Regions from separate parts of the Pseudoalteromonas sp. L1 genome, predicted to be linked through region 1. Evidence: predicted binding sites of a transcription regulator. Region 1 holds the regulator's gene; each other region holds the start of a gene.

Region 1 (7,654 bases):
AATGTCATCGCAGAAGGCGAAGTACTACAATTAATGAACTGTAATGACCCTGACACCACAGAACAAAGCTATATGCAGGTTATTTACAGCAAAACCGCCAAATTATTTGAGGCTGCTACCGGTTTAGCCGCCATTATCACTGAGCAAGATCAACACACCCTTGATGCCTTAAACTTATACGGCATGCATTTAGGCACCGCCTTCCAGCTTGTTGATGATGTGCTTGATTACAATGCAGATGCCACGCAACTTGGTAAGAATATTGGTGATGATTTAGCTGAAGGTAAACCTACCCTACCGCTAATCTACGCAATGCAAAAAGGCACACCAGAGCAAGTTAAGCTAGTACGCGAAGCCATTGAGCTTGGTAATGGTATGGACCACTTAGAGAGCATTCTAACGGCATTAGCTGATACTAAAGCCCTTGAGTTTGCGATGCAAAAAGCAGAACAAGAAGCCGACAAAGCGATTGCTTGTATTGCTTTTTTACCAGATACACCGTACAAGCAAGCACTTGAGAGTTTAGCCCGTATCGCCGTTGCACGGGACCATTAAACTTAATTTATTCGAGCCATAAAAAAGCCTGCAATTGCAGGCTTTTTTATTATTGAAGACATCGACTAGAGAATATCCCCATTTTCATCTGGGTATTAACCGTTGATGAAATCAACACCTTCTTGAATGTCTTTGTTAAGTGTCGCTAACATATCGTTCTTAGCTTGCTCTTCAAAAGCACTTAACTCACCGTAAGAAAGGATTTCTTCAACACCGTTTTTACCTAAACGTACTGGGTGTGCGAAGTATGCTGCATCACCGTTCTCAACTGCAACGTATGCGTAATCAACAACTTCTTCACCTTGTAAGCCTTTAACTAAAGACATACAAAAACGAGCTGCAGCTGCACCCATTGAAAGCGTCGCTGAACCGCCACCCGCTTTAGCGTTAACAACTTCAGTACCTGCATTTTGGATACGTGGTGTTAATGCTGCAACTTCTTCGTCGGTGAAAGTAACACCTTCCACTTGAGAAAGAAGAGGAAGAATAGTCGTACCTGAGTGACCACCGATCACTGGAACTTTAACGTCTGTAGCGCTTAAACCTTTAAGCTCAGCAACAAATGCTTCTGAACGGATCACGTCAAGTGTTGTGATACCGAATACACGATTCGCATCGTAAGTACCCGCTTTTTTGAATACTTCAGCAACGATTGGCACAGTACCGTTAACTGGGTTAGTAATGATACCTACTAACGCTTTAGGGCAGTTTTTAACGATGCCTTCAGCTAATGTTTTGATGATACCTGCGTTTACGTTGAAAAGGTCCGCACGGTCCATACCCGGCTTACGCGGCATACCCGCTGGGATAAGAACGATATCACAACCAACTAAAGCATCGTCTAGGTTGTCAGCACCAAAGCCTTCAACTTTAACGTCTGTTGGGATGTGAGAAAGATCAACCGCTACACCAGGAACAACAGGGGCAACATCGTATAACGATAATTCAGAACCTGCAGGTAAACTTGTTTTTAATAATAAAGACAATGCTTGGCCGATACCGCCAGCTGCGCCTAAAACAGCAACTTTCATTGGAATTCTCCGTAATTTGAGGTAGGAAATACTTGTGGCCCTAAAGATAATGAAATTAGCGACTAAAAACAAATTTATCCTGCTTATTTCGCATATAATTTCGACCATAGTTGTAAACTATGCTGTAAAGTGTCTTCATTTGGCCGACAAATTCAAACAAATACTGCATAAGTATGCATAATTGTGTAGAATTACCTCACATTTTATGAATAAAGATACGACAGCATGCAACCTCAAGATAAACAAGAAGCACTAATCAAAGCGTTTAAATCGTTATTAAAAGAAGAAAACTTCGGCTCACAAGGCGAAATTGTAGATGCATTAAAAGAGCAAGGCTTCGATAATATCAGCCAGAGTAAAGTCTCGCGCATGTTGAGTAAATTTGGTGCGGTACGTACTCGTAACGCAAAACAAGAAATGGTGTATTGCTTACCGGCTGAAATGGGCGTACCAACAGCGAAAAGCCCACTACGTCAGCTTGTTATTGACATTATGCATAACGAAATGATGATCATCATTCGCACTAGTCCAGGTGCTGCACAGCTTATTGCACGTTTACTTGATTCATTAGGTAAAGCAGACGGTGTGCTGGGAACCATTGCAGGTGACGATACTATTTTTATTGCCCCTGCAAAGGTCTCTGAAATTGACGTTACGCTTGAGCGTGTTCGCACCTTATTCGATACAGTTTAAAGTTGCTTTAGAAAATTCACTGACGGGGCGAAAAATGCCGATCCCATATCAGCTTGTGTGAAATCAAGCCAATGATCATAATGCTCGCCCTGCCCTAAACGACTTTTCAGTACATGTTCAAACGAGTCACCTTGCGCGGCACACGACACCATAAGTATGCCCTGTTTGTGAACGTCGCCAAATGGCATACTCTGATTAAGTAATAATGGCTGACCATGCTCATCTTTAAGCTCTGACCTCACTGCATGGCTCGTTTCAATTGCCGGCACAACCAAGGTATTATCAAGGCGAGTACGCCCCATTATTTGCTCTTGCTCTGATAAAGACAAGTACTGCCACACCGTTAGGTCGTGGACAAACCGCTGCACATGAATATAACTACCTTGATCTTCAAAATGCCCTGGTTTATTGACTAGTGCCGTACTGCGTTTTTGTCTTCCGTGGGGCGTGTCGCCGGCGTAGATAAAACCATTAAAATCTCGCCCATCTAAAAAACGAAAATTACGAACTTGCTCCACCAGTTCAACATCCGGTGTAAACAATTTTAAAATTTGCAGAGCAAATAAATGATTGACGTCTTCACGGTCAGAGCGGATTTGCACAAATAAATCGAATGGTTGTGCGCTTACAACATGTTCACTGTGTGTGACATTAGGAAAGCTCTGTAATTGACTTGGAATAAACTCAGGCAATATATGCGGCCAATATTGCGCCCCAACAGCAACAACACAAGACAGCATAGCCTCAGAAAACTGATCAGAAAACTCGTCTTGTATTACATTTACACGCTTTAGTTTTTTTCGTAATGACTCATCGTGGCCATCATAGACGTTAAAAAACAGGTGCAAACCATGTAAGTTTGCTTCAGCACAAATCCCAGATTGCGCTTGCGCCATAGTGAATCCTTAGCTATTCATTATCAGGCACACAATCAACAATTTAGGATTTCACATCATGTTTAATCTCGAAAAAAATTGACCGTGTGCGGCATTATTTTTATTTTTACTGGCTGTTCGACCGAGAAAACGTGGTCTTGCTCTGCGGCCACTTCGAGCTCCTGCCCTGCAATATTAATACGGTACACATAACGCGTGCCGATAAAACGTCTTTGCAAAATAGTTAAGCCTTGAGCATCGCCATTTTCTGCTTTACACAATTGAATATGATGAGGGCGCACATAAATTTGACCTTGTACGCAATCATGGTTACCTGCATTGATTGACGATACAACCCCGAACACCGTCTCATATTCAGTTGCGGTTAATGCTTTTGCCGTTAAGTATATGCCCGTACCAAGAAACTCTGCAACCACCTTTGAGTTAGGTTGGCTAAATAACTGCTCAGCAGAGCCTTGTTGGGCTATTTTTCCACCATGCATAACAGCAAGTGTGTCAGCAAAGGCAAACGCCTCTTCTTTTGAATGGGTAACAAATACCGCAGAAACTTTTTGCGCTTTGATAATTCGGCGTATGTCGGCAATCAGCTCAAACCTTACTTGGGTATCAATATTTGAAAATGGCTCATCAAGAAGTAACAAGCTTGGTTTATAGGCAAGTGCACGGGCAATCGCGACACGTTGCTGTTGACCACCTGAGAGCTGGTGAGGATATCGCTTGGCACAACCATCAAGCTTAACTAAAGTGAGCATCTCGTTCACTCGCTCACGTTTTTGCTCTTTACTCATGTTGTTGAGACCAAACGCAATATTGTCACTCACTGTAAGATGAGGAAATAGCGCATAATCTTGAAACATCATGCCGATATTGCGCTTTTGGGGTGCAACAAAAAAACCATTATCGTTCACGACATTAGAATCGATACTCATGTAACCTTGCTCAGGCTGCAAAATTCCCGCGATTGCTTTTAGGGTTGTGGTTTTGCCACAGCCACTGGCCCCTAATAAACACACTATTTCGTCTTGCTTCACATTGAGGTTTAACCCACTCAAGACTTTAGTGCCATTATACTGATAAGCTAAGTCTTTAACTACTAAATGGCTCATGAGTGATTTTGCTCCATCGAACGATTAACGAAATACAAAGGAATAAGCCCCACTAAAACAATCAATAACGCTGAAATTGAGGCAAGCTCCAACTGCTCATCACTAACATACTGAAACACATGGGTTGCCAGTGTTTCAAAGTTAAATGGCCTTAATAATAATGCGGCAGGCAGCTCTTTCATGCATTCAATAAAAACTAGCAAGCCAGCGGTAAGAATGCCGCGTTTTAACAAGGGTAAATGAACTTTACGCAAAGTTTGCAATGGCCCCTTCCCCATTGATTGGCTTGCCATATCTAACGACGGGCTTATACGTAAGAAGCTGCTTTCAAGTGCCCCATGCGCAATCGCATAAAACCGAACAACATAAGCAAATATCATCGCAAATAAAGTGCCACTCAAAAGTAACCCAGGCGATAAGCCAAAAGGCTCAAGCCAGTTATTTAATGCATCATCTAATTGCGTTAGAGGCAACAATACCGCGATGGCTAGCACGGTTCCTGGCAGAGCATAGCCAGTACTTGCTAAACGCCCTGGGATCAAAGGGTAAGCGTGTTTAGCAATCCGCTGATAAAACAAGACCAGTAAGCTCAGTAAAATGGTTACTAGGCTCACCACAATCGCTACTTTAAAACTTTGCCAAGCGTAATTAAAAAATGCCCCATTCCATGCTTCATCCGCATACACAACGGCGTATTTAACTAACACCCCAACCGGCAAGATAAAAGCCAGTACCAGTACGACTGAGCAAGCTAAGCTTGCAGCCCATGCAGCACCGCCTTTTAAGCGATAAAGTGTTGCGCTATTAACGCTAGATTGACGCTCATACACGGCTTGATTGCGACGGCTAAAGCGCTCAACCATGATAGTTAAAAATAAAATGAGCAGCATAATACCCGAGATTTTCGCTGCAGCGGTTAAAGAGTAATAACCAAGCCACGTATCGTAAACAGCAGTCGTGAGTGTGCTCACGGCAAAGTAGTTAACTGTAGCAAAGTCAGCCATTGCTTCCATACTGATCAAGGTAATACCCGCGACAATCGCACCGCGTCCAAGCGGTAAGCTCACTCTTAAAAAGCTTTGTATTGGCGAAAGCCCCATAAGCTGACTTGCTTGTACTAGTTTAAAAGACTGCTCTCTGAGTGCCGTTTTAAAAATAAGGAATAAGTAAGGATAGAGTACCAAGGCAATCATAATAATAGCCCCAGTTAATGTACGAATATCAAAAAACCAGTAATCATCCGGTGATTGCCAACCAAACCACTCTCTTAAGGCTATTTGCACAGGCCCTGCGTAATCAAGTAGGTCAGTGTAAACATAAGCAATTAAATAGGTAGGCATTGCTAAGGGCAGCATTAGCGCCCACTCAAACTGCTTTCGCCCAGGAAAGTCACAATAAGCCGTTAACCACGCTAGCGGCAACGCAATAACACAACTTAAAAGCCCCACTCCTAGGATGAGCAATAACGTATTACGGGTATAATCCCACAGCACCGTATCGAAAAGATGCTGAAATACATCCGAATCCCCCTGTAGAGATTCAAATAACAAAAAACCTAAAGGTGTAACAAGCAGCAGGCCAATTAGCCAAGCTAAAAGCTGCCAACGCGACAGCGAAAACTTCACATGCATAAGTGGATTAATACCAGATAAAATAAAAGCTGTTAAAAAACAGCTTTTATAAAAATGTGTTACGAGAAATATCCTCGTTATAAATCAAACTTCACTTCATCAATCAGCTTCAGTGCCGCTGGACGATATTTACTAATTTCATCGAGTGGAAGACTATCTTCTTTAAACTCACCCCATGATGCAACCATCTCAGATAATTCAACCCCATTTTTTACTGGGTATTCCATATTGACTGAGGCATACATATTTTGTGCCTTATTGTCGGTCATATACTCAATCAGTTTCAAGGCATTTTCAGGGTTTTTGGCGTATTTCGTCATTACCACACCCGAGACATTAATATGTGAGCCACGATTAGTTTGGTTAGGAAAGTTAATATGAACGGCTTCTGCCCATGATTTTTGCTGTTCATCTTGCATCATTTTGCCAAAGTAGTAACTGTTACCTAAAGCGATGTCACACAAACCTTCTTTTACGGCTTTTACTTGAGCACGGTCATTACCCTGAGGCTTACGAGCAAGATTCGCCTTTACACCTTCCAGCCACTGCTTTGCTTCTGCCTCTCCATGATGAGCAATCATAGAAGCTACTAAGCCTAAATTATAGGGATGTTTACCCGAACGTGTGCATAGCTTACCTTTGTATTTAGGATCAGCAAGGTCTTCATAAGTTAGCTCAGGTAATGCCCCAACACGTTCTTTAGATGAATAAACATTACGAACACGCTTTGTAAGCGCAACCCATTGTCCATCACTATCGCGAAATGTACTTGGCACATTAGCACTGACAACATCGCTTTGAATCTTTTGGGTTAAGTTAAGATCTTCTAACTGAATAAGCGCACTAAAATTTGAAGTGAGCACAAGATCAGCCTTACTATGCTTGCCCTCGCGCTTCACACGCTCGATGAGTCCTTTTTTCGCAAACACGACATTCGTTTTGATACCTGTTTGCTTGGTAAAATCATCTAAAATAGGTTTAATCAAAAAAGGCTGACGAAACGAATATATATTTACAACATCAGCTGCAAACACGGGTGTGCTTATCAAAGCTGTTAATAATACTAAGGCTTTCTTTCTCATTTTATAGCACCTAAATAATAACGATTCTCAAGTATTTTACCTAGACTGAAGCGAAATTACACCTGTTTTACTCACAATCAAGTTATGCCTATCGCTATTTAGGAATTTACCTGTAAGACATATCTCACCTGCATGACAGTTATTGAGTAAAAAGCGCAGGTTAACACTGCAAATAAAAAAGCAACCAATTGAAAATAAAGGAATTTACATTTATTGCAATAAAATAACGCTCTATTTATGCATGACTTTAACCTACCAAGCCTTGGCTAACTCTCTATAATTACTTACATCAACTAAGCAAGACGCTTAATGAGTAAACGGAAGAAAATACATTACTCATAACCGAGGATTTAGGTTCATAAGGAAATAAAGGAAACAAGGACAGGCTCAGGAAGAGTAACGCAATGGAATGACAACCTACGGACAGCATCAGGATGATGTGGAAAGGCATAACAACAGGATGTTGTTATACAGGACGTTAAAAAGTGGAACAAGGGACAGGCTGTAAGGGCATCGCAACGGAGTTGCTAATAAAAGGATAGCGTTAGGATGACGCGTAAAGGACAGGTAAAGAATTTACCAGCAAGGATGTAAAGGACTAAAAAGGAAGTAAGGCTGGATCGCCTTAAATTGCACAGAACCAATAAGTAAAGTGCAATA
Region 2 (7,654 bases), on a different contig from region 1:
GATTGAAGTTAAATACACTACATGTATCTGGTTGCAATGTACCATCGTTTCTAAATTGCCCTGAGCCAGTTGTGCCTGCACCAACAATTGCAAATCGTGTTGGGAATGCAGTTGTTGAGCCGCCACTTTCAACCGAGTTAGGACCACTACAATCTGCTGGCGCAGGGATTGGTGGCTCACCGTTTAAAAATTGCTCATAGTTAGCACCGGTAGCCGTTTCAATACCAAGTAAACCTAAAGGACGATCACCTAGTAGTACTTGATCACGCTGGCTCCAGCCAAGAGATAGTACAACGTTACCTTTATCGTCTTCTAGGTTAGAACCTATTGTTAAGGCTATACTGTTTTTGTCACCATCATTGTCACCGGTTTGAGAGTGTTTAAGATCTAAATCAACACCTTGAAAGTCTTCTTTTAATACAACATTCACCGCACCTGCAATCGCATCAGAACCATATACAGCTGACGCACCACCAGTGATAATATCAATTCGTTCAATCAGTGCAGTTGGAATTGTTGAACTGTCAACTGAGCCATTGTAGTTGTATGGGATCATCCGACGTCCATTCATTAGAACAAGTGAACGTTGCGATCCTAAACCTCTTAAGTTAATAGTGGCTGCACCGCCAGAGCCATTATTTACGTTACTACCATCGCCAGGTATTGTTGAAGGTAAAGTTCTTAGTATTTGTTCTACTTCAGGCTCTTGTTGGTAACCTAATTCTTTTTCTCCGATTGATACAATTGGACTTGCAGAAACAGCGCCCGGTTGTCTAATACGACTACCTGTGATTGAAATTACTTCGAGATCTTTTTTTGCGTCGCTTGTCTCTTCTGCTGCACTCATTGGTGCGTATATAAGAGCTGTAGAAACAACCCCTGTACTAATCGCCAGCTTTACAGCATTTGATAGTTTGTTTTTTAACATTGTTATCTCCCAATATTTAATTATAGTTGGCTAGAAAACAATGGATTACTACTCGATATCCATTCTTAGCATGTTTAGATTAGTACACAACCTAGGTAAATGTGTAGTTTTTGATAAGAAAATGTATAAATATTGAAATTTTAATGTTTTATGCTGAGTTGGAGAGAATGGAAATCATAAAAAAAGCGGCTTTGAGGCCGCTTTTCTGGTTGGTATTTTGTATAGAAGGATTAGCAGTTAGTTTCTTTTGCGTTTACACCTTCTTTAACATCTTCACATGCATCTTCTACAGCATTTTGTGTATCAGTAATTGCTTCGTCAATGCGCTCACCTGCATCTTCAGCTGTGTTATCTTCACAACCCATAATGAATAGACCTGAAAATAGGGCGATAGTAGCGGCTTTTAAAGTTGAATTTTTCATAATCAAATTCCTTGTAATATTTAAAAATGTAGTTTCTAAGTGTCTGTTATTACTGTGTTACTTGGGTACGTTGCCTCTAAGTGCACCTGATACCAGTGAAATAACAAGTAAAACTAGAAATATAAAAAAGATAATTTTAGCGATACCTGCTGCGGCTCCTGCGATACCGCCAAAACCTAACACTGCAGCGATTAACGCAATAACTAGAAAAGTAATTGTCCAGCGTAACATAGTGATTCTCCTTGGCTAATAATATTTCGTTTCGGTTGAAATAGTTGAAGCCAGTTCTATGCCATTGTTAAATGTTGTTTATTTTCAATTGGTTGTGGTTTTTCTAGGGGTTTTTAAATTTTCTTATTTGGTAACTTTTACGAATTAGCATGTAACTTATTCATAGTGATTATTTTTCAACTTAAATGAGTAAAATCGCATCTTTTACTATCCTTATTTTGGTAAGACCAATTTATCTTTGTGGTGTTTTTATATTCTCAAGGGCCTGTGTTGGCGAGGGTTTTGAGTATGCTATGTAAAAACAGGCAATGTCACCTTTATAATTTATGACTATATCGACTATTTTTATCATCTATATAGGGCTATTAATACGCTTATTTCACGGTTGTTAATTTTATGTTTTACGTGTTATTTTGAGTTAAATTGGTTTTACCAATTTACAAGGTGGTATACAAATCAAGAGTGTTTGTTATCATTATTGAATAATTATTTAACTATATCGACTTTTTATTTGTAACAGTGTGAGGGGCAGTATGGACATAAGTGGGTTACTCTCAACCGCGGCCAGCTTGATGATTACGGGCATGATTGGTGTATTTATATTTTTAACTATTTTGATTTCAGCCGTGACCTTAATGTCTAGGTTGATGAATCGTTTTGATGAACCAGTCGATGAGCCTGTACGAGCTGCAAAAATACAATCACAGCAGGGTGTGCCGCAAGCTCACATTGCAGCTATTAGCGCTGCAATCGCTCAATTCAGAAATAAACAAAAATAATGGGGCAGCTGAAAATGGCTAAATTAAAATTAACCGAACTAGTTTTACGTGATGCACATCAATCACTGTTGGCAACACGTATGCGCTTAGATGACATGTTACCTATGGCCGAGAAACTTGATAATGCGGGTTATTGGTCAATTGAATCATGGGGGGGCGCAACATTTGATTCTTGTATTCGCTACTTAGGCGAAGATCCTTGGCAGCGTATTCGTGAACTTAAAGCGGCGATGCCAAATACCAAACAGCAAATGCTACTGCGTGGACAAAACTTACTGGGTTATCGCCACTATGCTGATGATGTAGTGGAAAAGTTTGTCGAGCGTGCACATAAAAATGGTGTTGATGTATTTCGTATTTTTGATGCAATGAATGACGTACGTAATCTTGAAACAGCCATTAAGGCCGCTGTGAAAGTGGGTGCACATGCACAGGGAACAATTTCCTACACGGTCAGCCCTGTGCACACTCTTGATATGTGGCTTAAGCTTGCTAAACAGCTAGAAGAGCTGGGCTGTCATTCTATTTGTATTAAAGATATGGCTGGTTTATTAAAGCCTTATGACTGTGAGCAACTGATCAAAGGCTTAAAAGAAACGGTGTCAATTCCTATCGCGATGCAATGTCATGCTACAACAGGTTTAAGTACAGCAACTTATCAAAAAGCGATTGATGCAGGCATCGATATGTTAGATACGGCTATTTCATCAATGAGTATGACTTATGGCCACAGTGCAACAGAAACAATAGTATCGATTGTTGAAGGAACAGAGCGCGACACAGGTCTTAACCTTAATCAGTTAGAAGAAATTGCCGCTTATTTTCGTGATGTGCGTAAAAAGTATGCCGCTTTCGAAGGTAGCCTAAAAGGGGTTGATGGTCGTATCTTATTAGCACAAGTACCAGGTGGTATGTTAACTAACATGGAGAACCAGCTGAAAGAACAAGGTGCTGCGGATAAACTCGATCAAGTGCTTTTAGAGATCCCACGTGTACGTGAAGATTTAGGGTATATTCCACTGGTAACACCAACCTCACAAATTGTTGGTACGCAAGCCGTCCTAAATGTATTAACGGGTGAGCGTTATAAAACGATTACTAAAGAAACCGCAGGTGTACTTAAAGGTGAGTATGGTGCAACCCCAGCGCCGATGAATAAAGAACTTCAAGAACGTGTTTTAGACGGAAGCGAAGCAATAACGTGTCGTCCTGCTGATAAACTTGAACCCGAACTCGAAAAACTTGAAGCTGAATTATTAAAAGAAGCTAAAGAGCAAGGTTTAGCGCTGGCTGATGATGTAATTGATGACGTGCTTACCTATGCTTTATTTCCACAAATAGGCTTGAAATTTCTTAAAAATCGTCATAACCCTGATGCCTTCGAACCTGTGCCAACAGGTGAAAAAGCTAAATCTGATCAATCAACGAAACCTTCTTCAAATGGTGAGGTTCAAGCTGAGCAATACAGTGTGAAAGTTGATGGTAAAGTTTACGATGTTGTTGTTGCTAAAGGTGGCGAGCTTAAAGAGGTTGCACTCAAAGACAGTGAGTTAATACCACAATCTGCATCAGCGTCAGCTGGCGAAACACTCAATGCGCCACTGGCAGGTAATATTTTTAAAATCAAAGTAAAACCTGGGCAAACTGTAAATCAAGGTGATGTCGTTATCATTATGGAAGCAATGAAAATGGAAACCGAAGTACGTGCCGCTCATGACGGTACTGTGGCTGATATTTTAGTTGCGGAAGGCGACTCAGTTGCCACCGGCGACGCCATGATTGCACTCGCTTAGGAGGCTTGGGATGGATGGATTATTAAACCTCTGGCATGCAACGGGGATTGCAAACTTTACTTTCCCTGCACTGATCATGATTGCAGTTGGCTGCTTGCTACTGTATTTAGCGATTGCTCGTAGTTTTGAGCCATTGCTTTTACTGCCCATCGGCTTCGGCGCTATTTTAACGAACATTCCAGTAGCTGGTTTATCAGACCCAGGTGGCTTATTGTACTACGTGTATCACATAGGTATTGATTCTGGCGTGTTCCCATTGCTGATTTTTATGGGGGTGGGTGCACTAACGGATTTTAGCGCGCTTATTGCAAATCCCCGTATGTTGTTACTGGGAGCAGCGGCACAATTTGGTATTTTTGCGACGTTATTTGGCGCCATTTTACTTAACTTTATTCCAGGCTTTGAATTTTCACTGCAAGATGCATCGGCGATTGCCATTATTGGTGGTGCTGATGGACCAACCGCTATTTTCTTAGCCTCGAAACTTGCGCCTGATTTACTGGGGGCAATTGCTGTTGCAGCGTATTCATATATGGCGTTGGTGCCTATTATCCAACCGCCAATTATGCGCGCGCTAACAACAAAAGAAGAGCGTGAAATTCAAATGCCACAACTACGTGCAGTATCAAAAAAAGAAAAAATCATTTTTCCATTGATGGTACTCAGCCTGACGATTTTATTTTTACCTGCCGCGACGCCACTTGTTGGTATGTTTTGTTTAGGTAATTTAATGCGAGAATCAGGTGTGGTCGATCGTTTAAGTAATAGTGCACAAAACGAGATCATTAATATCACTACGATTTTCTTAGGTCTTGCTGTTGGTTCTAAACTTGCAGCAGATAAGTTCTTAACTGTAGAAACTATTGGTATCTTGGTATTAGGTGCTTTGGCCTTTGCAATTGGTACAGCATCAGGCGTGTTTATGGCAAAAGGTCTGAATAAGTTTTCTAAATCGCCGATTAACCCTCTCGTGGGGGCTGCGGGTGTATCGGCAGTGCCAATGGCTGCGCGGGTGGTAAATAAGGTAGGTCTTGAAAGCAATCCACATAACTTCTTGTTAATGCATGCAATGGGTCCGAATGTAGCTGGTGTATTAGGAAGTGCCGTAGCTGCAGGTATTTTGTTAGCGATTGTTGGCTAAGTCGTTTACTTCCAACCGACTGGCGCAGTATTTTACTGCGCTTTTTTTTGCCTATAGACTAGGGCTTAAACTTATCTATTGTGTAAGGAAGCCACAATGAATGTATTTGTTATTTTATTATGCCTGTTTATCGCACTGGCTATTCTTATACCACTACTTGAAAAGTATCATTCAAAAATGGGGCTAGATGGTGCAACCAAATATGCTAAGTATATATGGCCGTTAGTAATGATCTCGATGGTGATCCAGCTGATTTATTTATTAGTCAGGTAACACAATAAGGAGCTCGCCAAAATAAGTTGGCGAGCTTTTTGTTTTAGTGCGTTGCTAAAGGATAGTCGGTATAGCCTTTTGCACCGCCACCAAATAAGGTATCAGGGTCGTGTTGTGCAAGTGCAATCCCTTTTTCAATACGCTCAGGCAGATCTGGGTTTGCAACAAACGGACGACCAAAGCCAATTAGATCAGCCCAGCCTGCGGCTAATGCTTGCTCTGCCTTCTCGCCAGTGTACTTGCCTGCATAAATCATTAACCCAGAAAAATTTTCACGTAGTGCTTGTTTAAAATTTTGCTCCATTAATGGCGCATCGTCCCAGTCAGCTTCGGCAATATGCAGGTAAGCAACGTTTAGGTCATTAAGTACCTTCGCTGCGCCAATATAGGTTTCAAACGGGTTATCATCGACCGTCCCATTGAGTGTTGTGAGTGGAGCAAGGCGTACGCCTACACGGTCAGCGCCAATTTCATCACATACCGCTTGTGTCACTTGTTGTAAAAAGCGTAAGCGGTTTTCTAAATTGCCGCCGTATTCATCAGTGCGTTGGTTTGATTCTGAATCTATAAATTGATTAATTAAGTAACCATTAGCAGCATGCAGTTCAATACCATCAAACCCTGCATCAACTGCGTTGCGAGCCGCTTGGCGGTATTCGTTTATAACGAGTTTGATGTCGTCATGGCTCATTGCGCGGGGCAGGGCAGTGGCAACAAAGTCGGGTTTATCATCTTCATCAATAAATACTTTTACGTCTTTAGCTGCAATCGCTGATGGCGCAATTGGTTGCTCGCCACCTGTGTTACTTGGGTGAGATACGCGGCCAACATGCCAAAGCTGAGCAAACATAATGCCACCAGCTTGATGAACTTTGTCGGTTACTTTCTTCCAACCTGCAATTTGCTCGGCAGTGTAAATACCCGGTGTCCAAGCATAACCCTTACCTAGGGCTGATATTTGTGTGCCTTCGCTGATAATTAAGCCGGCGCTGGCACGTTGTGCATAGTAGTCGGCCATTAACTCATTGGCTATATCACCCGGTTGTGATGAGCGAGAGCGGGTCATCGGTGGCATAACAATGCGGTTTTTTAATGTATGACCGGCAAGTTGTACGGTATCGAATAATTTGTTCATTACGGCTCCTTGAAAGCGACTATGCTTTTAGCATAACGAAAATTATTTATGAAATTAATGCCAGTAATCACAAAACACTTTTGTTAAAAATGCAAAAAACTAAAGCGTTAACCTGGGTGCTATAAAGTCTAAAAACGCTAATACTCGTGATGACACACCGCTATTTTGATAATACACCGCATGCACTTTTTCACGGCGATTAGGGCTCAATACTTCGCCTTCGAGCACTTTTACTAAACGGCCTGCTTTTAAATCTTCGTTGATCATAAATTCCGACAATAAGGTAATGCCATGACCTTGAATACAAAGCTGGCGTACCGTTTCACCGCTTGATGCACTGATTGAAAATTTAAGATCTAAAGGCGTGGTTAACGGCCAGTGGTTTAAATGCGGCGCATCGGTAAAACCAATAAGCTGGTGCGAGGCTAAGTCGGTTAGCTCATTTAAAGGTGGTGAAGTTTTTAAATAATCAGGGCTGGCAACGAGCTGTAGTTTACTAACTCCCAAAGTGCGCGCATGCAAGTTTGAGTCAGCGAGTTCGCCAATACGAATAGCAATATCGGTTTTATGTTCAAGCAAATCGATAATACTGTCGTGGCTGGTGATCTCGAGTTTTATATCAGGATACGCTTGGTTAAAGGCCTTTAAATGTGGCGCTAATTGATGAAACACAAAGGGGCTTGCGGCATCAACTCTTAATTTTCCTGATGGCGCGCAGTGTAGAAGCTTTAAGGCTTCTTCGCCTTGTGCAAGCTGACTCAGTGCTTCTCTAGCATAGCCTAAAAATAACTCGCCTTCTTCGGTCAGCTCAATGCGCCTTGTGGTGCGATTGAATAAGGTAACGTTTAAAGATTTTTCGAGCCGAGTTACCGCCCGTGATATTTTTGCTACTTGCTCATCTAAGGCATTAGCTGCACTTGAGAATCCGCCGGTATCAACCACGCTGATAAAT
Region 3 (7,654 bases), on a different contig from region 1:
GAATTATTTGCACTATGCGACGAATACGAACTTCACAATGTTCATCTAATCGCAAATGATAAACTACCCGTGGTTCGTTATCACGATGAAGCATATAGCTTAGAAACCGCTAAACAAATTCTGTTTTTTTACAATCCTCAATACCATGAAGCCCACACTATATTTGCTTCGGATGATGAAAAATGTAAAAAGATTCGCTTCTTATTCTTAGCAACCGGTGAAGAAATCAGAGCAAATGCAGCCCAGTTTCATCATAAAGTACAGCGCGTTATTAGCAGCTTACAAGATAAGCTGTTAAGCAATCAATCTTCACTAAAAATTCGCGATCACCAACATCTTACTTATGACATGTTTGCAAAAGCAAAAGGCCATAAAGAAAGCTACGGTTATAAATTAAGAAGCCTCTACCCTCGTTATCAGTCTCGTCAATGTCACTTACCAGGTGAGCACAGTGAAATGACCTATGCGGGATTCTCAATTCCAGTCACGCGTGCGATTAAAACGCAGTTCCAGCATATGCTTAACGAAGCAAACTACACACAATTTTATCAGTATATTTTTGATGCGTTTAAACGCGCATGTGAAAAACGCCAATTAACACTAGGGGCTTTTATCGCTAATGGTACCCGCCCTATAGTGCGCAATAGTCATATAGATAATGCTCAAAGCAACAGTGAACTACAAAAATTGACCTTTGATTGCAACACCAAGGAACCTCAATTACAGCATTACTGGAATGCCAATAGTTTAGTTGACGTGCTACATTTTGTGATTGCAGCCGCAGATAAAGATAAGCATGATATTGGTTATGGTCGGTTTATGAACCAAGTTCAAAGTGCAATTAATGAAGTGACCGATGAGCTGGCGTTCAACCCAACTCGACAAGATTTACGTGTGCGTTTTTATCAGCACATTAACTATCAATATTAGATAAATACAGTATTGAAAACGAAAGGTGACGCGCATGCGTCACCTTTTGGTTACCTGTTTTTACTCAGCTTAGTGAGGTCCAAGCGCAATACCTTAGACCGGCGTTCATGGTTATAAAGCGCTTTTTTCTTTGCCGGCAACTCATCAACTGTCACTATTTCAAAGCTTTGCTCTAAAAACCAGTGAATACTCCGTGTAGTCAGTGCGAATAAATGCGAGTAACCCGCACGCTTGGCTTTATTAATAATAAACCTCAGTAGATAACTGCCGCGATCGGCATCTCGGTACTGAGGATGAACAGCCAAGCTTGCGAACTCCCCTACTTGCTCATCTGCAAACGGATACAAAGCTGCACAGGCAATGATAAGTCCATCACGTTCAATAACTGTAAATTGCTCAATTTCAATTTCAAGCTGCTCTCGTGAGCGACGCACTAAATAGCCTTGCTGCTCAAGGGGTCTAATAAGGTTAATGATACCGGTTATATCAGAGATAGTCGCGCTACGAAGTTGCTCTGAACTTTGTGGTGCGATTTGTGTACCAATACCATCTAAAGAGAACAATTCTTGTAGTAACGCGCCATCTTCTTTGTAACTCACTAGGTGGCAGCGATGCACACCGCCTCGGCAAGCATCAATTGCTGCTTGTAAGAAAACAGTCGCACTTAAACAGGAATCAGCTTGCTTGCGGTAATTCGCTAAAACACGCTCCGCTTCGTTTGGCATCAGCTCAGCGATTGCTTCGCCATTTTCATCTAAAATACCGGCTTCTTCACAGAAACCTAGCATTTTATCGGCACGCAGTTTTAACGCAACTTGAGTAGCAATTTCTTCTGCGGTTAAATTAAAACTTTCACCGGTAACCGATGCCGCAATCGGCCCTAATAACACAATACCGTTATTATTTAACTGATGGCGAATACCCTCTACGTCGATGCGCCTCACTCTTCCTGAGTGATGATAATCAACCCCTTCATCCACACCTAGTGGCTGTGCTATGACAAAGTTACCACTTACCACATTTAAAAATGAGCCTGACATAGGTGTACTACTTAGAGACGTTGATAGTCGTGCCGTAATATCAAATTGCATCGCACCTGCGACTTTTTTAATGACATCAAAGGTGGCGTTATCCGTTACGCGTATCTCATTATGGAACTGACTAGTTATGCCAACTTGCTCAAGTGCTGCATTAAATTGTGGTCGTGCGCCAAACACTAAAACAATTTTAATACCTAGGCTGGTAAGTAATGCAACATCGTTGATAATGCTGCGACAACCAGGCTGATCTATTGCCTCTCCACCAAGCATTACAACAAAAGTTTTGCCTCTGTGAGCATTAACATAAGGAGTTGACTGACGAAATCCATCGACCAATTCAGTGGTACGCACGTAATATTTACCTTGTAATATCAGATGTTTTTAATAAAAACGAATAAACAAGGTACCAGTCTAAAGAATTTATATTCACAAATAAAGCATTATTATTCTTATTTCATGAATAAATTTTGACATCGATTAGTAACAATATACAAGATACAAAAAAGGCTCGCATAAGCGAGCCTTTTTAAGAGATTAAAACTGATTACCAGCCTGTTTTCTCTTTAAGTGCATTACCGATATCAGCTAATGAACGTACAGTTTTTACGCCCGCAGCTTCTAATGCAGCAAATTTCTCATCAGCAGTACCTTTACCGCCTGCGATGATTGCACCAGCGTGACCCATACGTTTACCTGGAGGTGCAGTAACACCCGCAATGTAAGAAACAACAGGTTTAGTCACGTTGTGCTTAATATACTCAGCAGCTTCTTCTTCTGCAGTACCACCGATTTCACCGATCATAACGATTGCTTCAGTTTGCTCGTCTTTTTCGAACATTTCTAAAACGTCGATGAAGTTAGTGCCTGGGATTGGGTCACCACCGATACCAACACATGTTGATTGGCCGAAACCAGCATCAGTCGTTTGTTTAACCGCTTCGTAAGTAAGTGTACCAGAACGTGATACGATACCTACTTTACCAGGCTTGTGGATATGACCAGGCATGATACCAATCTTAGTTTCACCCGGAGTGATAACACCTGGGCAGTTAGGACCGATCATACGAACACCAGTTTGGTCAAGCTTAACTTTAACGTCAACCATGTCTAGTGTTGGGATACCTTCAGTGATACAAACGATAAGCTCGATGCCTGCATCGATAGCTTCTAAGATAGCATCTTTACAGAAAGGAGCTGGTACGTAAATAACAGATGCAGTTGCACCTGTTGCTTCTACAGCGTCACGTACTGTGTTGAATACTGGAAGACCTAGGTGCGTTTGACCGCCTTTACCTGGGCTTACACCACCAACCATTTGTGTACCATACTCAAGCGCTTGCTCTGAGTGGAAAGTACCTTGGCCACCTGTGAAACCTTGACAGATAACTTTTGTATCTTTATTGATTAATACAGACATTATTTGCCCTCCGCAGCAGCAACAACTTTTTCAGCTGCGTCTGTTAGTGACTCAGCAGCGATGATGTTAAGGTCAGAACTTGCAAGAACTTCACGACCTAGTTCAGCGTTAGTACCTTCTAAACGTACTACTACAGGAACATTTACACCTACTTCTTTAACTGCGCCAATGATACCTTCTGCGATCATGTCACAACGTACGATACCACCAAAGATGTTAACTAAAACAGCTTTAACGTTGTCGTCAGATAGGATGATCTTGAATGCTTCAGATACACGCTCTTTAGTCGCACCGCCACCAACATCTAGGAAGTTAGCTGGCTTACCACCGTGTAGGTTTACGATGTCCATAGTACCCATTGCTAGGCCTGCACCGTTAACCATACAACCAACGTTACCGTCTAGTGCAACGTAGTTAAGCTCGAAGCTAGCAGCGTGAGCTTCACGCGCATCTTCTTGTGAAGGATCGTGCATTTCGCGGATTTTAGGTTGACGGTAAAGCGCGTTACCATCTACACCGATTTTACCGTCTAGACAGTGAAGATTACCTTCGTCTGTGATTACTAGCGGGTTGATTTCTAAAAGAGCGAAATCGAAATCGTTGAACATGTTAGCAAGACCCATGAAGATCTTAACGAACTGTTTCATTTGAGTTGGGTTTAAACCAAGTTTGAAACCTAATTCACGAGCTTGATAAGCTTGAGGGCCAACTAGTGGATCGATCTCAGCTTTGTGAATTAATTCTGGAGTTTCTTCTGCAACTTGCTCGATTTCCACACCACCTTCAGTAGATGCCATGAAAACAACTTTACGAGAAGCACGATCTACTACAGCGCCAAGGTATAATTCGTTAGCGATGTCAGTGCAGCTTTCAACAAGGATTTTAGCTACTGGCTGACCATTTTCGTCTGTTTGGTAAGTAACTAAGTTTTTACCTAACCAGTTCGCAGCGAACTCTTTCACTTCGTCGATTGTTTTAACTAGCTTAACACCGCCAGCTTTACCACGGCCACCTGCGTGAACCTGTGTTTTAACAACCCACATATCACCGCCAATTTTCTCAGCAGCTGCTGCAGCTTCTTCAGGTGTATCGCAAGCGTAACCGTGAGAAACTGGTAAACCATATTCGGCAAAAAGTTGTTTTGCCTGATACTCATGCAAATTCATGATGCTTTATCCAATTTTTTATACTAAAAGAGCTGAATATTTATGCAAATAAACAGCTATCCCAAATTGCGCACCTAGTATAAATCCCAAGGCTCGACATGAAAACCCCAGTTAGACCAAAGGCGCAAAAAAAAAGCTGCGAACATGGTTCACAGCTTAGTTTTTATACAACTAGATTAAACATCTAGTAATAATCGAGTTGGATCTTCTAGTAACTCTTTAATTGTCACTAAGAAGCCTACAGATTCTTTACCATCAATTTGGCGGTGATCGTAAGATAACGCTAAATACATCATTGGTAAGATTTCAACTTTACCGTTAACAGCCATAGGACGATCTTGGATTTTGTGCATACCTAAGATTGAAGACTGTGGTAAGTTGATGATTGGTGTAGATAGTAATGAACCGAATACACCACCGTTAGTGATAGTGAAGTTACCACCAGTCATATCATCTAGAGATAATTTACCATCACGACCTTTAAGTGCTAACTCGCGGATGCCCTTCTCAATTTCAGCAACTGATAGCTTGTCACAGTCTTTAAGAACTGGTGTTACAAGACCACGTGGTGTAGAAACCGCGATGCTGATATCGAAGTAGTTGTGATAAACGATATCATCACCATCGATAGATGCATTAACTTCAGGGAAACGCTTAAGTGCTTCTGTTACTGCTTTCACATAGAAAGACATGAAACCTAAACGGATACCATGACGCTTTTCGAATACTTCTTGGTACTGCTTACGAAGGTCCATGATTGGCTTCATATTAACTTCGTTGAACGTCGTTAACATCGCAGTTGAGTTTTTAGCTTCAAGTAGACGATTAGCAATTGTTTTACGTAAACGTGTCATAGGCACACGTTTTTGTGTACGGTCACCCATAGGCGCAGCTGGTGCAGATGCTTCAGCTTTTGGTGCAGCAGCAGGTGCTTTTAAGAATTTATCTACATCTTCTTTAGTTACACGGCCATTTTTACCAGTACCTTTGATTTTAGATGCATCAAGACCTTTCTCAGCGATTAAACGACGTACTGACGGTGTTAATACGTCAGAGCTGTCACTTGAGTCGCTAGAAGCAGCTGGCGCTTCTTCTTTAGCAGCAGATTTAGCTGGCGCAGCACCGGCTTTAACAGTACCGATTACTTGCTCACCTAGCACAGTTTCACCTTCTGCGTGAATGTGCTCACCCATGATACCGTCATCTTGAGCAACAACTTCAAGAACAACTTTATCAGTTTCGATGTCAACTAAGTTTTGGTCGCGAGTTACCGCTTCGCCTGGTTGTACATGCCATGTAGCAATTGTCGCGTCTGCGACTGATTCTGGAAGTACAGGTACTTTAATGTCCACTTCTTTACCTTCTGATGCTGGTGCTGATTGCGCCGCAGCCGGCGCGTCTTCTTCTGATTTAGCTGGTGCTGATTCTTTAGCAGTGTCATCACTTGCTGGTGCTGCATCTGCATCACCAAGTAAAGCAATTACTTGCTCGCCAAGAACAGTTGCACCTTCTTCTTGTGAAATTTCAGTAATTACACCGTCATTTGGTGCAACAACTTCTAAAACAACTTTGTCTGTTTCAATATCTACCAAGTTCTGGTCACGGCTTACTTTATCGCCAACACTTACGTGCCAAGTCGCTACGGTAGCATCAGCAACCGACTCAGGAAGTACAGGAACTTTAATTTCTGTGCTCATTGCTTATCCTTTCTTTTCAATAGTAAGCGCATCTGCAACGAGCGCTTGTTGTTCTTTTGTATGCACTGACATGTAACCACATGCAGGCGATGCCGAAGCTTTACGACCAGCGTAAGTCAATTTAGCGCCTTGTGGGATTGCATCAACAAAATGGTGTTGTGAACAATACCACGCACCTTGGTTTTGCGGCTCTTCTTGGCACCACACAAAGTCTTTAACATGCTGGTAACGTTGCATGATTGTATCCATCTCATCATGAGGGAATGGATATAGCTGCTCAACGCGAACAATAGCGATGTTATCTAATTCTTGCTTACGACGCTCTTGTAGTAGCTCGTAGTAAACTTTACCACTACAAAATACAACGCGTTCCACTTTATCAGCGGCAATATCATCGATTTCATCGATCATATTGTGGAACACACCTTCAGATAACTCTTCCAGTGTTGATGTTGCCAGTGGGTGACGAAGTAACGACTTAGGTGTCATAACAATCAATGGACGACGAAGTGGGCGTACCGATTGACGACGCAGCATTGCATATACTTGCGCAGGTGTTGAAGGTACACACACTTGCATATTGTGATCAGCACACAATTGCAAGAAACGCTCAAGACGTGCTGAACTGTGCTCAGGACCTTGACCTTCATAACCATGAGGAAGTAAACATGTAAGACCACATAAACGGCCCCACTTTTGCTCACCTGAGCTTAAAAATTGGTCAAATACAACTTGCGCACCATTAGCAAAGTCACCAAACTGTGCTTCCCACATAACAAGTGATGTAGGCTCAGCGGTTGCATAACCGTATTCAAATGCAAGGACTGCTTCTTCAGATAATACAGAATCGTATACTTCAAATGCACCTTGATTCTCACTGATGTTTTGCAGTGGTAAGTAGGTAGATGCATCTTGTTGATTATGAACAACAGCATGACGATGGAAGAACGTACCACGACCAGAATCTTGGCCTGTTAAGCGAATGTCAGTACCCGCATCAACAAGGGTTGCGTAAGCAAGTGTTTCTGCCATACCCCAATCAAGTGGTTTTTCACCGGCAGCCATTTGTTTACGATCATCGTAGATTTTCTTAACACGTGATTGCGCTTTGTGGCCTTCAGGGTAGCTAGCAACGATATTGCCAAGTTCTTTAAGCTTTTCTACTGAGACTTTTGCGTCATACTCTACATTCCAATCGTGACCAACAAATTTAGCCCAATCAGAAGAGTGTGATGTTTCTGGTTGAATTTCTTCAACAACACAATTACCACCGTCAAGGCCATTACGGTATTCATCAGCAAGTGCTTTTATTTCTTCTTCTGAGAATGAGCCTTCAGACACTAGTTGGTCTGCATAGATAAGACGCGGTACTGGGTGCTTTTTGATTTTTTGGTACATAAGAGG
Region 4 (7,654 bases), on a different contig from region 1:
CTTTACCATGCTCGTCTACAACAATACCTTTAGGTTGAACGTTAAAGGTAAACTCAACGCCCTCTTCACGGGCATTTTTAACTTCGCGTTTTGAACCTGGCATATTTTCTTCATCACGACGATACGCACAGGTTACTTTCGTTGCGCCTTGACGGATTGATGTTCTAACACAGTCCATTGCAGTATCACCGCCACCAAGCACGACTACTTTTTCGTTAGCCATATCAATGTAGGCTTGCTTATCCTCAGCATAACCCATAACACGATTTGTGTTACCGATTAAGAAAGGCAATGCATCAAACACACCATCGGCGTCTTCGTTCTCAAAACCTGCTCGCATACTTTGATAAGTACCTACGCCTAAAAACACGGCATCATATTCTGCCAATATTTCATCAAGGGTAATATCAACACCCACTTCAGTATTTAGCTTAAACTCAACACCCATTTCAGTGAAAATTTCGCGACGCTTTTGCATCACTTCTTTTTCAAGTTTGAATGAAGGAATACCGAATGTAAGTAAACCACCAATTTCAGGGTGACGATCAAACACCACAGGTTTTACACCGTTACGTACTAAAATATCTGCACAACCTAAGCCTGCTGGGCCTGCACCAATGATAGCCACTTTTTTGTCAGACCAAACAACATACGACATATCTGGTTTCCAGCCCATCTTAAAGGCCGTATCAGTGATGTACTTTTCGATATTACCGATAGTAACAGCACCAAATTCTTCATCAAGTGTGCATGAGCCCTCACATAAGCGGTCTTGTGGACAAACTCGGCCACACACCTCCGGTAAACTATTGGTTCGATGAGAAAGCTCAGCTGCTTCTAAAATACGACCGGTACGAATTAACTTTAACCATTGTGGAATATAGTTATGGACTGGGCATTTCCATTCACAATAAGGGTTACCACAATCTAAACAACGGTCCGCCTGTGAGTTAACTTGAGTCTCAGAGAACGGCTCGTAGATTTCTACGAAAGATTGCTTACGTGCTGAAATTGGCTTTTTACGCGGATCAACACGTTGTACATCGATAAACTGGTATACATTTTCGCTCATACTACCCCCTATTGAGCCTGAACACGAAGCTCTGCGCTGCTGCGCGCTCGGTGTCCGAGTAAACTTTTTACATCACTAGATTTTGGCTTAACCAATTTAAACATCGGCATGTATAAATCAAAGTTAGCTAAAATCTGCTCAGCGCGGTTTGAGCCAGTCAGCTCTAAATGTTCAGCAATGAGACCGCGTAAATGCTCTTGATGAGATGCCAAGCCCTCAAGCGTAACAATTTCAACAAGCTCTGGGTTAATGCGTTTTTCAAAGTCTTTGCCTTCATCAAGAATATAGGCAAAGCCACCTGTCATACCTGCACCAAAGTTGATACCCACTTTGCCAAGTACGCACACAACACCACCAGTCATATATTCACAGCCGTTATCACCCACACCTTCTACAACCGCTTGCACGCCTGAATTACGAACAGCAAAACGTTCACCTGCAGAGCCAGCAGCAAATAACTTACCGCCTGTTGCTCCATATAAACAGGTATTACCTGCAATCGTGGCCTTATGGCTTTCAAACGATGAACCGAGCGGCGGACGAATTACCAGCTTACCGCCAGCCATGCCCTTACCAACATAGTCATTGGCATCACCAACTAGGGTCATTTCAAGACCACCGGCATTCCATACACCGAATGATTGACCCGCGGTACCATGAAGCTCAATAGAAACAGGATCAGCAGCCATGCCTTGGTTGCCATGTTTTGAGGCTATATAGCCTGATAACATCGCGCCTACAGAACGGTCGGTATTACAAATACGGCTTACCAATGAGGTGCCCGATTTTTCGTCAATTGCTTGTTTTGCTTTTTCAAGCAAGGTTTCATTTAGCTGACCTAGGTAGTGTGAGCTATTTGGCACACTACAATACAAGGTTTCACCTGTTGGGTTGTTTGGCACAGCAATCACAGACGACAAATCCACTTTCTTTTGTTTCTCTGTCTTGCCCTCAATCGCTTCAAGTAAATCCAAACGACCAATTAAATCAGTTAAGCGTGTTACACCTAAGCTTGCCATGATTTGACGTGCTTCTTGGGCAATAAACTTGAAGTAGTTCATCGCCATTTCAGGCAGACCATGATAATGCTTTTGACGCAGTGTATCGTCTTGCGTTGCAACACCGGTCGCACAGTTGTTTAAATGACAAATACGCAGATATTTACAACCAAGAGCCACCATAGGACCCGTACCAAAGCCAAAGCTTTCAGCACCTAAAATAGCAGCTTTAATGATGTCTAGACCCGTTTTAAGACCACCATCGGTTTGTAAACGAATACGGTGACGTAAGCCATTTTCTACTAGCGCTTGTTGAGTTTCAGCAAGGCCAAGTTCCCATGGGCTACCTGCATATTTCACCGAAGTAAGCGGGCTTGCACCGGTACCACCGTCATAACCTGCAATCGTGATTAAATCGGCATACGCTTTGGCAACACCCGTTGCAATCGTCCCAACTCCTGGTTCAGACACTAGTTTCACCGAAATCAGTGCATCTGGGTTGACTTGTTTTAAATCGAAAATTAGCTGAGCTAAATCTTCAATCGAGTAAATATCGTGATGCGGCGGTGGCGAAATCAATGTCACGCCTGGCACAGAGTAACGTAACTTTGCAATATACGGCGTTACTTTTTCTCCCGGTAATTGACCACCCTCACCAGGTTTTGCACCTTGCGCGACTTTAATCTGAATTACATCAGCACTGCGTAAGTAATGTGGTGTTACACCAAAACGACCTGAAGCAACTTGTTTAATACGCGAGTTTTTCTCTGTACCGTAACGAAGTTTATCTTCACCACCTTCACCAGAGTTTGAACAACCACCTAAACGGTTCATCGCAATCGCTAGCGCTTCATGCGCTTCTGGCGATAGCGCACCAATACTCATCGCTGCTGAGTCAAAACGCTTGTATAGCTCAGTTGCAGGTTCCACGTCATCAATACTAATACCTGCATCTGGCACTTTTACTGCCAACATGTCACGTAAGTTGGTGATCGGACGATTATTTACTAAATCAGCATAGGCAACATAATCACTGTATTCACCAGAGCGCACTGCTTTTTGTAGTGTTTGAATAACATCTGGGTTATACGCATGATACTCACCACCGTGAACATATTTTAGTAAGCCGCCATGACTTAATAATTTACGTTTACTAAAGGCTAACTTATGAAGCTTGCGTTGATCGTCATCAAAATCAGTAAAACACGCCCCTTTAATGCGACTTGCCACACCATTAAAACAGGTTTCGACGATAGCCTCAGACAAACCAACGGCTTCAAACAACATTGAGCAGCGATAAGATGCAACAGTGCTAATACCCATTTTCGACATGATTTTATAAAGACCCTTGTTTATCGCATTACGATACGCAAGCGTTACTTCGCAATAAGTCTTATTAATCACCTTACTATCACTCATAGCAACCAGTGACTCATAAGCAAGGTATGGGTAAATTGCTGTTGCACCAAAGCCGAGTAATACAGCGAATTGATGCGCATCGCGAACACTACCTGATTCAATGATAATGTTTGATTCACAGCGCAAATTATTATCAACTAAACGTTTTTGAATAGAGCCTACCGCCATCGCAGCAGGAATAGGCAACTGTGTTTCGCTGAAGTTACGGTCGCTTAACACTAACATCACACAACCAGCAGCTGCTTTCTCTTGCGCTTCGTCACAAATACGTGTGATGGCGCTTTCAAGCCCTTCTTCTACTGTGTAAGTGATATCAATTTTGCAGTAGCTGTAATATTTATCATCAGCATTAAGTAACTGCTGCATATCTGCATACATCAGGATTGGTGTATCAAACTGCAAACGCTTAGCGTGACCTGTGGTTTCGTTAAATACGTTTTGCTCACTGCCTATACAGGTAGCTAATGACATAACGTGATTTTCACGAAGTGGATCAATCGGTGGATTCGTTACTTGCGCAAACTTTTGTCTGAAGTAATCAAATAATGAGCGATGACCTTCTGAAAGTACGGCAAATGGTGTGTCATCACCCATTGAGCCTGTCGCTTCTTGACCATTTTCACCCATCACACGAATAACACTATCAAGCTCTTCGTTGGTGAAACCAAACATCTTTTGATATTTAAGCAATGTTTCGTCATCAAATGAGCGATTACCCGCATCTTTTTCAGAGAGCTGCTCGAACGGTGTTAAACGCTTAACATTTGCTTCGAGCCATGCTTTGTATGGGTGACGTGATTTAAGGTCCTGGTCAATTTCATCTGAATGCCAAATTTTACCTTGATGAGTATCAATAACTAACAGCTCACCAGGGCCAACACGACCTTTTTCAACGACTTCGTCTGGTGCATAGTCCCAAATACCCACTTCTGAGGCGAGTGTTATAAAACCATCTTGGGTGATCACATAACGCGCTGGACGTAAGCCGTTACGGTCAAGGTTACAGGCTGCAAAACGGCCATCAGACATAACAATACCAGCAGGGCCATCCCATGGTTCCATATGCATTGAGTTAAAGTCGTAGAATGCGCGTAGATCTTCATCCATAGCACGGTTTTTTTGCCATGCTGGCGGCACAAGCATACGCATTGCACGGAATAAATCCATGCCACCCGCTAAGAACAGCTCAAGCATATTGTCTAAGCTTGAAGAGTCAGAACCACTTTCGTTAACGAATGGTGCAGCTGATTGCAAATCAGGGATAAGTGGTGAGGCAAACTTATACGCACGGGCACGGGCCCACTGGCGGTTACCTTGAATAGTATTAATCTCACCATTGTGTGCTAAATAACGAAATGGCTGCGCTAATGGCCAACGAGGTTGTGTATTAGTAGAAAAACGTTGATGGAATACACAAATCGCACTGGTCATGCGAATGTCAGCTAAATCTAAATAAAAGTTAGGTAAGTCAACAGGCATCATCAAGCCTTTATAGACAGTTACCAAACCAGATAAGCTGGCAATATAAAAATGTTCATCATTTTCGAGACGCTTTTCAGCACGACGACGCGCAACGTATAAACGGCGTTCTAAATCTTTTGGACGCCAGCCTTCTGGGGCGCTAACAAAAATTTGTTCAAAGCCTGGTAGTTGTTTTTTTGCAATTGGCCCTAAACATGACGCATCAGTTGGTACTACGCGCCAGCCTTGAATGCTCAAGGTTTCTTTTTCGAGTTCTTCACTCAACACATCTTTAGCTGTTTGCGCAAGTACAGGATCGGCATTTAAAAATACCATGCCTACGGCGTAGTTCTTTCCTAGATGCCAGTCATGTTCGCTAGCAATAGCACGAAAGAAACTATCAGGCTTTTGCATTAATAAACCACAACCATCACCGGTTTTACCATCGGCAGAAATACCGCCACGGTGCTCCATGCGATCAAGCCCTGTGATTGCTGTTCGGATCAAGCGGTGACTCGCTTGCCCATTGACTTGGGCTATCAAGCCAAAGCCACAATTATCTTTTTCTAATTTTGAGTCGTATAACATAGACCCCTCCCCTTGCTACAACGACCAGCCCTTTAGTCTCTTGTGACAGGGCTAGCAGACGAACAAAACTATCGCCAAATAATCTCTGAGTCAATAGAGTTTTGAATACATATTCATATTCATGAATATTTCTCATTTAAATGTACTTAGTAAATTCTATGCTAATTTTTTACATTTAGACGTATTTTCACCGTTATTTTTTTATGACACTGGTGTCATATTTAACAACTTGTAAAAGAAAAATTTCAAAAACCACTCTTTACGTTAACGTAAACTGACAAGTAAAATGAATAAATATTCACTTTTTGAATGATAATGCAGAATTTAGATATCACCTACTCACATAAACCAGACTCGCTGAGCACTTGCTGTAACTCTTTCGATAGCTATTTACGCTTACCCCCTTAAAAGCTTTCTCTTTACGCGCACGTAAACCCACTTTTTAAAAAGTGTCCGCTGCGGACACTTTTTCTGTCCGCGGACATTGAAATAACATCAACAAGATAAATAACCCCTTATAAATCAATAGAATAAAAGTTGGCATGTTGTTGGTATATAAGATCACATCAGCAGATTTAAGGACAGGACATGTTCACTTTTAGTTTATTTATTGCATCGCCACTCACCATGCTAGTAGTGGGTTTCATGATTATGTTAGTTGAAAACATTAAGGAACTATGATGATAAAAGATACCAGTGCTCAGGATATCTCGGTGACAAAGAAGAATAACTTTGCAAAACCAGTTGCACTAATTGTCGGTGCATTATTAATTGGCTCGGTTGGTATAGGCAGTATCTTTGCGGACACCGAAGGCAGTATTTCCGTTGAAAAAGCAAGCCTACAAATCAGCAAAGTAACTCAGCAACCTCTCATTAGAGATGTCGCCGCCAGTGGCAAAATCGTTGCTGCAAATGCGCCCAAAGTATACAGCCCTGAACGCGGCTTTGTGGATTTGAAAGTAAAAGCAGGTGACAGCGTAAAAAAAGATGACATCATCGCAATTGTAAAAAGCCCTGAGCTAACAAATGAGCTAAAACAGCAACAATCTGTACTTGCAAGGCTTGATGGTGAGCTTCAACGCAAGCAACTTGAAGCACGTAGACAAAAATTAAGCTTAACGAAAGCGCTCGACCTTGCTCAGGTCGAACTTAATGCTGCTGACCGTGAAAACCGTCGTGCCCAATTATCTATAAAGAAAAACTTAATAAGCCAAATTGATTTAGAAAAAGCAGTCGATGATTTAGCAAGAGCAAAACTTTCTTATAAACATGCTGAGCAAGAGGTTGCGCTTGCTAAAGATACCCTTGCCTTTGAGTTAAAAGCCGCAGAGCGAGATCTAGCAAGACAGCAGCTTATCGTTGATGATTTATTTCGCCAAGTGAATGACCTAACTATCATAGCCAGTGTGAGCGGCATCGTGGGGAATTTACTTGTGCAACAAAAAGAGGCCGTAACTCAAAGTCAGCCATTAATGACTTTGGTGGACTTAAGTAACTTTGAAGCAGAGCTTCAAGTGCCAGAAAGTTATGCCAATGAATTAGGTTTAGGGATGCAAGTCGAACTAACGCTCGGTGCTCGTCATGTGACGGGAACATTGTCAGCAATATCTCCGGAAGTAAACAACCGCGAAGTGACAACACGAGTGCGATTTGATGATGAACTGGTTGGAATTCGCCAAAATCAGCGTCTCACAGCCCGCATTCTCTTAGAAAATCGCGACAATGTTTTACAAGTAAAGCGCGGCGCCTTTTTACAACAAGGTGGGACGCGTGCTTATCGAATCGATGGTGATATGGCTTACTTAATCGATATTAAAACAGGCGCTAGCAGCATTAACGCCGTGGAGCTCTTAGAAGGCGTTCAAGCTGGCGATCAATTAATCATCTCTAACTACGACCGTTATAAACAAGCACCGGTACTCGTTTTACGTTAACAACAAGGAATTATAATTATGCTTAAAATGAATAACATCAACAAAGTGTATCAAACTGAAATGGTACAAACTCATGCACTTCGTGATTTTAACCTACAAGTAGATGAGGGTGAATTTATTGCAGTGACAGGCCCAAGCGGCTCAGGTAAAACCACTTTTTTAAACATTGCAGGAATGCTAGA

Evidence for each region. Region 1 encodes ArgR, which controls arginine synthesis, uptake and breakdown. Its sites were predicted from a motif close to ANTGAATANNTATTCANT; they were not measured.
Region 2: a site for ArgR is predicted at 2,059-2,076, ahead of L3V38_RS00685 (OadG family transporter subunit). Genes of this name have one in related genera too.
Region 3: a site for ArgR is predicted at 2,384-2,401, ahead of argA (amino-acid N-acetyltransferase). Genes of this name have one in related genera too.
Region 4: a site for ArgR is predicted at 5,639-5,656, ahead of gltB (glutamate synthase large subunit). Genes of this name have one in related genera too.

The regions. Positions count from the first base shown of each region.
Region 1 covers NZ_JAKKCT010000006.1:169,795-177,448, forward strand. Annotated here, with positions in the region: gene ispB (octaprenyl diphosphate synthase) at 1-555, shown strand, start outside; gene mdh (malate dehydrogenase) at 651-1,586, opposite strand; gene argR (transcriptional regulator ArgR) at 1,812-2,279, shown strand; gene L3V38_RS17555 (Dyp-type peroxidase) at 2,276-3,175, opposite strand; gene L3V38_RS17560 (ABC transporter ATP-binding protein) at 3,238-4,281, opposite strand; gene L3V38_RS17565 (iron ABC transporter permease) at 4,278-5,912, opposite strand; gene L3V38_RS17570 (Fe(3+) ABC transporter substrate-binding protein) at 5,990-6,994, opposite strand.
Region 2 covers NZ_JAKKCT010000001.1:150,966-158,619, forward strand. Annotated here, with positions in the region: gene L3V38_RS00670 (TonB-dependent receptor) at 1-928, opposite strand, end outside; gene L3V38_RS00675 (hypothetical protein) at 1,159-1,350, opposite strand; gene L3V38_RS00680 (DUF1328 family protein) at 1,408-1,581, opposite strand; gene L3V38_RS00685 (OadG family transporter subunit) at 2,115-2,360, shown strand; gene oadA (sodium-extruding oxaloacetate decarboxylase subunit alpha) at 2,375-4,153, shown strand; gene L3V38_RS00695 (sodium ion-translocating decarboxylase subunit beta) at 4,164-5,294, shown strand; gene L3V38_RS00700 (hypothetical protein) at 5,391-5,567, shown strand; gene L3V38_RS00705 (alkene reductase) at 5,611-6,702, opposite strand; gene L3V38_RS00710 (LysR family transcriptional regulator) at 6,802-7,654, opposite strand, start outside.
Region 3 covers NZ_JAKKCT010000001.1:1,119,058-1,126,711, forward strand. Annotated here, with positions in the region: gene L3V38_RS05230 (DUF3083 family protein) at 1-930, shown strand, start outside; gene argA (amino-acid N-acetyltransferase) at 981-2,321, opposite strand; gene sucD (succinate--CoA ligase subunit alpha) at 2,515-3,387, opposite strand; gene sucC (ADP-forming succinate--CoA ligase subunit beta) at 3,387-4,553, opposite strand; gene odhB (2-oxoglutarate dehydrogenase complex dihydrolipoyllysine-residue succinyltransferase) at 4,730-6,250, opposite strand; gene L3V38_RS05255 (2-oxoglutarate dehydrogenase E1 component) at 6,254-7,654, opposite strand, start outside.
Region 4 covers NZ_JAKKCT010000003.1:44,655-52,308, forward strand. Annotated here, with positions in the region: gene L3V38_RS10275 (FAD-dependent oxidoreductase) at 1-1,072, opposite strand, end outside; gene gltB (glutamate synthase large subunit) at 1,081-5,538, opposite strand; gene L3V38_RS10285 (HlyD family efflux transporter periplasmic adaptor subunit) at 6,219-7,472, shown strand; gene L3V38_RS10290 (ABC transporter ATP-binding protein) at 7,491-7,654, shown strand, end outside.